3 regions of the Cribrihabitans pelagius genome follow, and region 1 is predicted to be linked to each of the others. Evidence: riboswitches for the same ligand, from Rfam matches in the RefSeq annotation. Region 1 holds a riboswitch; each other region holds the start of a gene.

Region 1 (2,256 bases):
CGGGCAGCGCCATCAGCTGTTCGATGGTGGGGATGAAATCATCGGCCACGGTGCAGCAGATGCAGCCGTTGGCGAGCTCCATGATGTTTTCCGCCGGGCAGTTTTCATCGGCGCAGGATTTCAGGATGTCGCCGTCGACACCGGCGGTGCCGAACTCGTTCACCACCACGGCCAGGCGCTTGCCCTGCGGGTTCTGCATCAGGTGGCGGATCAGGGTGGTTTTCCCCGCGCCCAGAAAGCCGGTGATGACGGTGACGGGGATCTTGTTGAGATCGCTCATGGTTACTCCTCGGACGGGAAGGCGGCCGGCGGGATGCGGGCAACGGATTGTTTGCGGAAGGCGGCGGGGCGTTCGCGCCAGGGCACGAGCCCGTCGGCGGTGGCGGCATAGGCGGCAGCGCCGTCGAGGATCTCGCCCACGTGCTGGTCGGGGTCCATGTCGCCGTAGATGTAGCTCCAGCGGTCTTCGCCGCCGGTCAGCGCCACCGAACAGCCGCGCTTGCAGGCCGAAAGGCAGCTGACGCCGCGCAAGGTGACGCCCTCGGGCATGCCTGCTTCCTTCAGTGCTGCCAGCAGGATGCTGCCGGGGCGCGGCGCCTCGGGGTCGGTGCCTTCGCGGCGGCAGGTGAGGCAGACAGTCAGCGTCACGGGTCCTTGCGGTCCCTGTGGTTCCTGGGGGCTGGCGGGGCTTGCCGCCTGGTCTTCAGCCATCTCATGCGTCTCCTGTCGCGGCAGGCAGGCGGGGACGGCCAGAAAGGGGCGTGTGCGTGCAGGCCCCTCAACCGGTCGCGGCGCACCCCGTCCGCCCGTTGAAATCACTCTGCTGGCAGGTCTCCCGGCTTGCGGATCCCAGAGCCATCTGGCCCTGACGGTCATCCTGCCTTCCCGGCGCGCCCGATAGCGCAGCCAGTGGCATGGCAACCTCTCCGGTCACGGTCGCGGGGGCGGCTGTGCTTGAGCCCTCTCCCAAGCTACAGGAGGCGGGCCTTCACATTCCCTCTTCGCCTGCGTTTGCAGGAACCAGCAAAACCCCCTTGCGCTATCGCGGGCTTCTTTGTCAAGACATGGGTCAAACAGCAGGAGAGCCCGCCCGTGAGTGAAAAGTCTGAAACCGGCATCTCGGAAGAGGAAGCCGCCCGCCACGCATCGAAGATGGCCAAGAAAAAGGCCGCCCGCGACCGGATGATGAAGACGAAGGAAGGCGAGAAGGGGCTGATCATCGTCCATACCGGGCCGGGCAAGGGCAAGTCCTCGTCCGGATTCGGGATGATCATGCGCTGCATTGCCCACAAGATGCCCTGCGCCGTGGTGCAGTTCATCAAGGGCGCCTGGGCCACCGGCGAGCGCACGCTAATCGAGGAGAACTTCGGCGATCTCTGCCAGTTCTACGCGATGGGCGAGGGGTTCACCTGGGAGACCCAGGACAAGGCCCGCGATATCGCCGCGGCGCAGAAGGGCTGGGAGAAGGCCAAGGAGATGATCCTGGACGAGAAGAACACGATGGTGCTGCTCGACGAGATCAACATCGCGCTGCGCTATGAGTACCTGGATCCCGCGGAGGTGCTGGAGTTCCTGGTGGAGCGTAAACCGCCGATGACCCATGTGGTTCTGACCGGGCGCAACGCCAAGGAGGAGCTGATCGAGATCGCAGATCTGGTGACCGAGATGGGCCAGGTGAAGCACCCGTTCCGCGCAGGCGTGAAAGCGCAGAAAGGCGTGGAGTTCTGAAGCGTCTGCCGCGGCGGAAGGCGAGGGTCTGCTGCGCAAATCGCGGGCTTGAGGCTTTGCGCTTTGCTTTGCAAATCGCGGGGGGCGGGGGCGGCCCAACGCTTCTGGAGGTGCCGTGAGGCGCCTGCCGGAAGGGGCGGGAGCCCTCCCCGTTCCTGCGGAGCTTTGGGTCAAAAATGCTGCCTTGTTGTTTCGCGCGCGAAACATCGGGTCAGGCGGGCTGATACTTTTTGCGGGCGTTGCCGGGCGCGCGGGCGCGGATATCTGGCGTGAGCGCAACGGGGGCGGGTGATGTTCCGGTCTGACGGTTCGCCAACGGGCGGCAGGCGGATCGGCAAGGCCCGGCTTCGCCGAAAGGGCGGAAGTGAGTGCCAAGCCTCGGCCAAATCGCCGCCGCGTGGGGGCGCAGCGGCGGTGCGCGGCGGCCTTCGGCCTTGTTCCGCGCCGAGGAAATGGTGGTGAGAGGCGGATGCCTCCGGCGGGAGTATTTGGGGCAAGATGACAGGGCCGGGTGCGGCTGCCGCGTGG
Region 2 (2,256 bases), on a different contig from region 1:
TCGGGTCCCGGTCACGGGGCGGACGGTGCGAAGGGGCGGCGGCAGCGGGAGAGTGCCATCATGTCCAGGGATAATCCCGGCGCGGCAGGGCCGGGCCAGCAGGAGCCAGTACAGCGGGAGCCAATGAAGGAGGCCGGTGCGGAGGGGCTGGCGATTCACGCGCTGCCAGTCGCGCGCGGCATCCTGGCGCTGTGCCCGCTGCCCGGGGCAGGCGGCGATTACCGCGGCGACCTGGCCGATATCGGCGGGTGGCAGCCGGGATTGGTGATTTCGCTCACCACTGACGCAGAAAATGCAAGCGTCGGCGGCCAGCTGCTGGGCGCCGACATCCAGAGCCTCGCTTGCCGCTGGGTGCATCTGCCGGTGCCGGATTTCCAGGCTCCGCCGCCCGCGGTGGCGGCGAAATGGCCCGCCGCCAGCGCCGCCGCGCGCCATGCGCTCAGGGGCGGCGGCCGGGTGCTGGTGCATTGCCGCGGCGGCTGCGGCCGCTCGGGCATGGCGGTGCTGCGGCTGCTGGTGGAATGCGGCGAGCCCCCGGCCAAGGCGCTGGCCCGCCTGCGCGCGGTGCGCCCCTGCGCGGTGGAAACCCAGGCGCAGATGGACTGGGCCTGCGCGCCCTATTGGGCAGGAGAGCAGGCGCCCGGCCAGGGCTGAGCCGGGCCGGGGCTGCAAAACGCGGCCGTGCCGCTCAGAGCGCCATCATCCGCTCGGCGTCCCGCGCCTCTGCGGGCTTGGGCAGCGCCTCGACCAGCGCGCAAGGACGGCAGCTGCCGCCCTGTGCCGCGGTGAAGGCGCTGCCGCCGCGCCGGAACATCGCATCGGCATAGCGGTCGAGCTCTGCGGGATCGGCGTCCTCATCGGCGCCGCAGAACACCCTAATGCCTTCGTGGCTGGCCGCAAAGCGCGCCGGGCAACCCTTGGCGCAGCCTTCCAGCGCGGTGCTGCCGGAAATCGAAAAATCCGCCTGTGTCAGCGGCTTGGCCCTTGTCATCGCCTCGGCCAGCTTGGCCACCATCTGCTCCGCCGCCGGGCAGGGCCTGCCCAGGTGCAGGCAGGTTGTTGCGGCGTAGAAATGTGTCTTGTCCGTCCAGATCATCAGCGCCCTCCGCGCTTGGCGGGGCAGCTGCCGGGACCGGTTCCAAATGATCTGCGCCCGTGAGCACCGCGGCCATCCGGACCCGCCCGGACACCCCGCCGGTTTCGAGTTTCACGTGTGACGGCAGGTCTCCTGACTCGCGGGTCAAAGCGTCCCCGATCCTTCCCGGCGCGGCAGGGCCGCGGGCCAGTGGTGATCTTCGGGGTTGCTCGCCGCTCACAGTTGCGGGGGCAGTCGCGGCATTGGCCAGGCTGCAAAGCCGGGCCGCACCGTGTTCCCTTTTCACCCCGGGCAGCAGAACGCGTGCCGCGGGAAACCGTCACCCCAAGCGGTAGCGGCTCTCCCGCCGCCGCGTCAATCGGTTTTCTGCGGCTGCGGGGCCTGCGGCGCCGTTTGCGGCAGCGCCAGCTGCGCGGGCAGGGCGCGGATCACGTCCGACGAGCGGCGCACCCGTGCCAGCTGCCAGCCGCCCTGCAGCAGGATATAGAAGTTCTCCGCCGCCGCGCGCGCCTCAGACTCACTCATTCCCAGACGGCGGGCGTGGGCGGCGGTCTCGCCGATCCAGCCCTCGAACAGCTCCGCCGCGTGCTGGTGCAGCTGCGCGTTGTCCGGCCCCTCGAACAGCGTGGCCGAGACCGGGCAGCCCGCCCATTTGCCGGAGGTATCGAAAAGCTTCGCAAGCTTGTGGCAGACCGTCACCGCGCCCTCACGGAAGCTGGCGGCAGGCTCGAAGGAGACCGCGATCAGCCGCAGGATCTGGTCCGAGGCCCAAGTTGCCGCCGCCATCGCGAGGTCGGATTTGCCGTTCGGGAAGTGGTGGTAGAGCGAGCCCTTGGGCGCCTCCGCCGCGGCCAGCACCTCGGAGAGGCCGACGCCGCTGTAGCCTTTGTCGCGGAACAGCACCGCAGCGGCCAGGATCAGGCGCTCCCGCGTGGGCCGCGGCGGAGCACCGCCGGCCGGATCGCTGGCGGCCTGAGCGGGGGTGGCGGAAGAAACTGCGGGGGAAGGTGTCGTCGCGTCACGCATGGCGCAAGCTTGACAGGTCTAGACCGGATGGTCCAGTGGTGGAATTAGACCAGTTGGTCTAGGAGAGGTCTTGCCATGCTGGACGACACATCAGCCAAATCCGCCGCGGTCCGGGAAGAGCCCGTGCGGTTCGC
Region 3 (2,256 bases), on a different contig from region 1:
GCGCCCGGATCGACCCGATGGTGGAGCAGGTGGAGGACAGTTTCTACGCCGCGGGCGATGCGATCTCCGAACGCGGCGGCCGGTTCAGGCGCTGGCTGGACAGCTGGAAGTCGAAGTGACCGCGGGACGCCGTCCCACGGGGCGGCGTCCCGGTCAGACGATCCGGTAGGTGTTCTGAACCATTCCGGTGCCAAGCCTGCGCGAAGCCTTCAGCTCCAGCCCGATGTCGCTGCCGAGAGGCCCGAACAAGGAAATGCCGCTGCCAATCAGCACCGGTACGGTGGTGATGGTCAGATCGGCGATCAGACCTTGGCGCAGGAAAGACTGCACCAGCCTTCCGCCGTCGATATAGGCGCGTCTCCAGCCCTCCTGCTGCAGCTCTTGCATGAGGCCGGCGGGAGACGCGCGGCTCAGCTGGACCTTGCCCTGCAAATGCCCGGGAATGTCCCCGCTGGTCAGGCTGCTGCTCAGGACGATAACCGGCTTTGAATAGGGCCACTGGCCAAACCCGAGCACTTTGCGGAAAGACCCCGTCCCCATGACAAGGCCGTCGACGCTGTCCATGAAGGCGGCAAAGCCGCTCTCCTCCTCGCTGATGCCTGGCTGCCGGGTCAGCCAATCGAGCGAATGGTCCTGTCGGGCCACGTAGCCGTCCAGGCTGGTGGCAATGAAAACATGGCCGGTCGTCATCTGATACTCCCTCAACCGCTGCCGCCTCGTGCCGCCAAGCATACCCGGAAAACGTGTCTGTGCGCAGGGGGGCAGCCCGCCTTCGGCCCGGGCAGCGATTCGGAGGGCTCCGCGCTGGAAAGCTGCTGGTCCTCAGGGCTTTGCCGCAAACAGAGGGCAGATTGCCGGTTTGATATCCCGCCGCCTGAACCGGCTCCGGGACGCGGAACCCGCATGTCTCTTTCCGGTTTCCGCGGGTCGGATTTGTCGCCGTAAAGGCCGCGGAAAAAGGGCAATTTCCGCCGCAGCAAGGTGCCGTCCTTCGGGGCGGAGAATTGGGAAGCTGGTGAAACTCCGGCACTGCCCCCGCAACGGTGAACCCGGGCAAGGCATGGCAGATCGCCACTGAAGCGCGCGCTTCGGGAAGGTGCCATGCCCGCCGCAAGCGGCGCCGGGCAAGTCCGGAAACCAGCCTTGCCAGAAAACGTCAACCGCGGGCGGCGGCGGGGCGGTTGCGGGCGCGTGCCCGCGGCCTCTCCCGGCTCATGCCCGCACCCAGCCAACAGGGCCGCGGGGATGCGGCCAAGGAGACAAACAGATGCTTCAGGACAGTGAAATCCTGGCCAAGCTGATGGCGCGGCAGCAGAATTATTCCCTCGAACAGGCGTTCTACACCGATCCCGGCGTCTATGATCTGGACCTGCGCCAGATCTTCTACCGCGAGTGGCTGTTTGCCATCCCCGCCTGCGAGATCCCGAAAGGCGGCAATTACGTCACCCACCAGGTCGGCGCTTACAACATCATCATCGTGCGCGGCAGCGACGGCGAGGTGCGCGCCTTCCACAATGCCTGCCGCCATCGCGGCTCGGTCGTGTGCAAGGCCAAGAAGGGCAGTTCGCCCAAACTTGTCTGCCCCTATCACCAATGGACCTACGAGCTTGACGGCAAGCTGTTGTGGGCGCGCGACATGGGCCCGGATTTCGACGCCTCCAAACACGGGCTGAAGCCGGTGCATTGCCGGGATCTGGCCGGGCTGATCTACGTCTGCCTTGCTGACGAGGCCCCCGACTTCGATGCCTTTGCCGATCTTGCCCGCCCCTATCTGGAGCCGCATGACCTGAGCAATGCCAAAATCGCCCATGAAAGCACCATCGTCGAGAACGGCAACTGGAAGCTGGTCTGGGAGAACAACCGCGAGTGCTATCACTGCGGCGGCAACCACCCCGCGCTCTGCCGCAGTTTCCCCGAGGATCCTTCGGTCACCGGCATCGAAGGCGGCGACACCCCGCCGCATCTGCAAAGGCACTTCGACCGGATCGAGGCAGCAGGCTGCCCCGCGCAGTTCCGCATCGACGCGCGCGGCCAGTACCGGCTTGCCCGGATGCCGCTGAACGAAGGCGCCGAGAGCTACACGATGGACGGCAAACCCGCGGCTGCCAAGCCGCTGGGCCGGGTGCCCTTCGCCGATGCCGGCACGCTTTTGAAGTTCCACTACCCGACCACCTGGAACCACTTCCTGCCGGATCACTCGCTGGTGTTCCGGGTCACTCCGATCAGCGCCACCGAAACCGAAGTCACCACCAAATG

The links. Region 1 has a riboswitch for cobalamin ahead of ACOHX0_RS05405 (DUF1636 family protein). Riboswitches for the same ligand answer to the same signal wherever they lie in the genome.
Region 2: another riboswitch for cobalamin. It lies ahead of ACOHX0_RS10165 (hypothetical protein); the one in region 1 lies ahead of ACOHX0_RS05405 (DUF1636 family protein).
Region 3: another riboswitch for cobalamin. It lies ahead of ACOHX0_RS00875 (aromatic ring-hydroxylating oxygenase subunit alpha); the one in region 1 lies ahead of ACOHX0_RS05405 (DUF1636 family protein).

What each region holds. Positions count from the first base shown of each region.
Region 1 covers NZ_JBMERR010000004.1:149,881-152,136, reverse strand. Annotated here, with positions in the region: gene cobW (cobalamin biosynthesis protein CobW) at 1-280, opposite strand, end outside; gene ACOHX0_RS05405 (DUF1636 family protein) at 283-711, opposite strand; cobalamin riboswitch at 809-1,040, opposite strand; gene cobO (cob(I)yrinic acid a,c-diamide adenosyltransferase) at 1,093-1,728, shown strand.
Region 2 covers NZ_JBMERR010000009.1:106,325-108,580, forward strand. Annotated here, with positions in the region: gene ACOHX0_RS10160 (protein-tyrosine phosphatase family protein) at 124-654, shown strand; gene ACOHX0_RS10165 (hypothetical protein) at 689-1,096, opposite strand; cobalamin riboswitch at 1,202-1,432, opposite strand; gene ACOHX0_RS10170 (TetR/AcrR family transcriptional regulator) at 1,451-2,122, opposite strand; gene ACOHX0_RS10175 (alpha/beta hydrolase family protein) at 2,198-2,256, shown strand, end outside.
Region 3 covers NZ_JBMERR010000001.1:190,028-192,283, forward strand. Annotated here, with positions in the region: gene ACOHX0_RS00865 (DUF1523 family protein) at 1-119, shown strand, start outside; gene ACOHX0_RS00870 (dihydrofolate reductase family protein) at 154-690, opposite strand; cobalamin riboswitch at 963-1,160, shown strand; gene ACOHX0_RS00875 (aromatic ring-hydroxylating oxygenase subunit alpha) at 1,268-2,256, shown strand, end outside.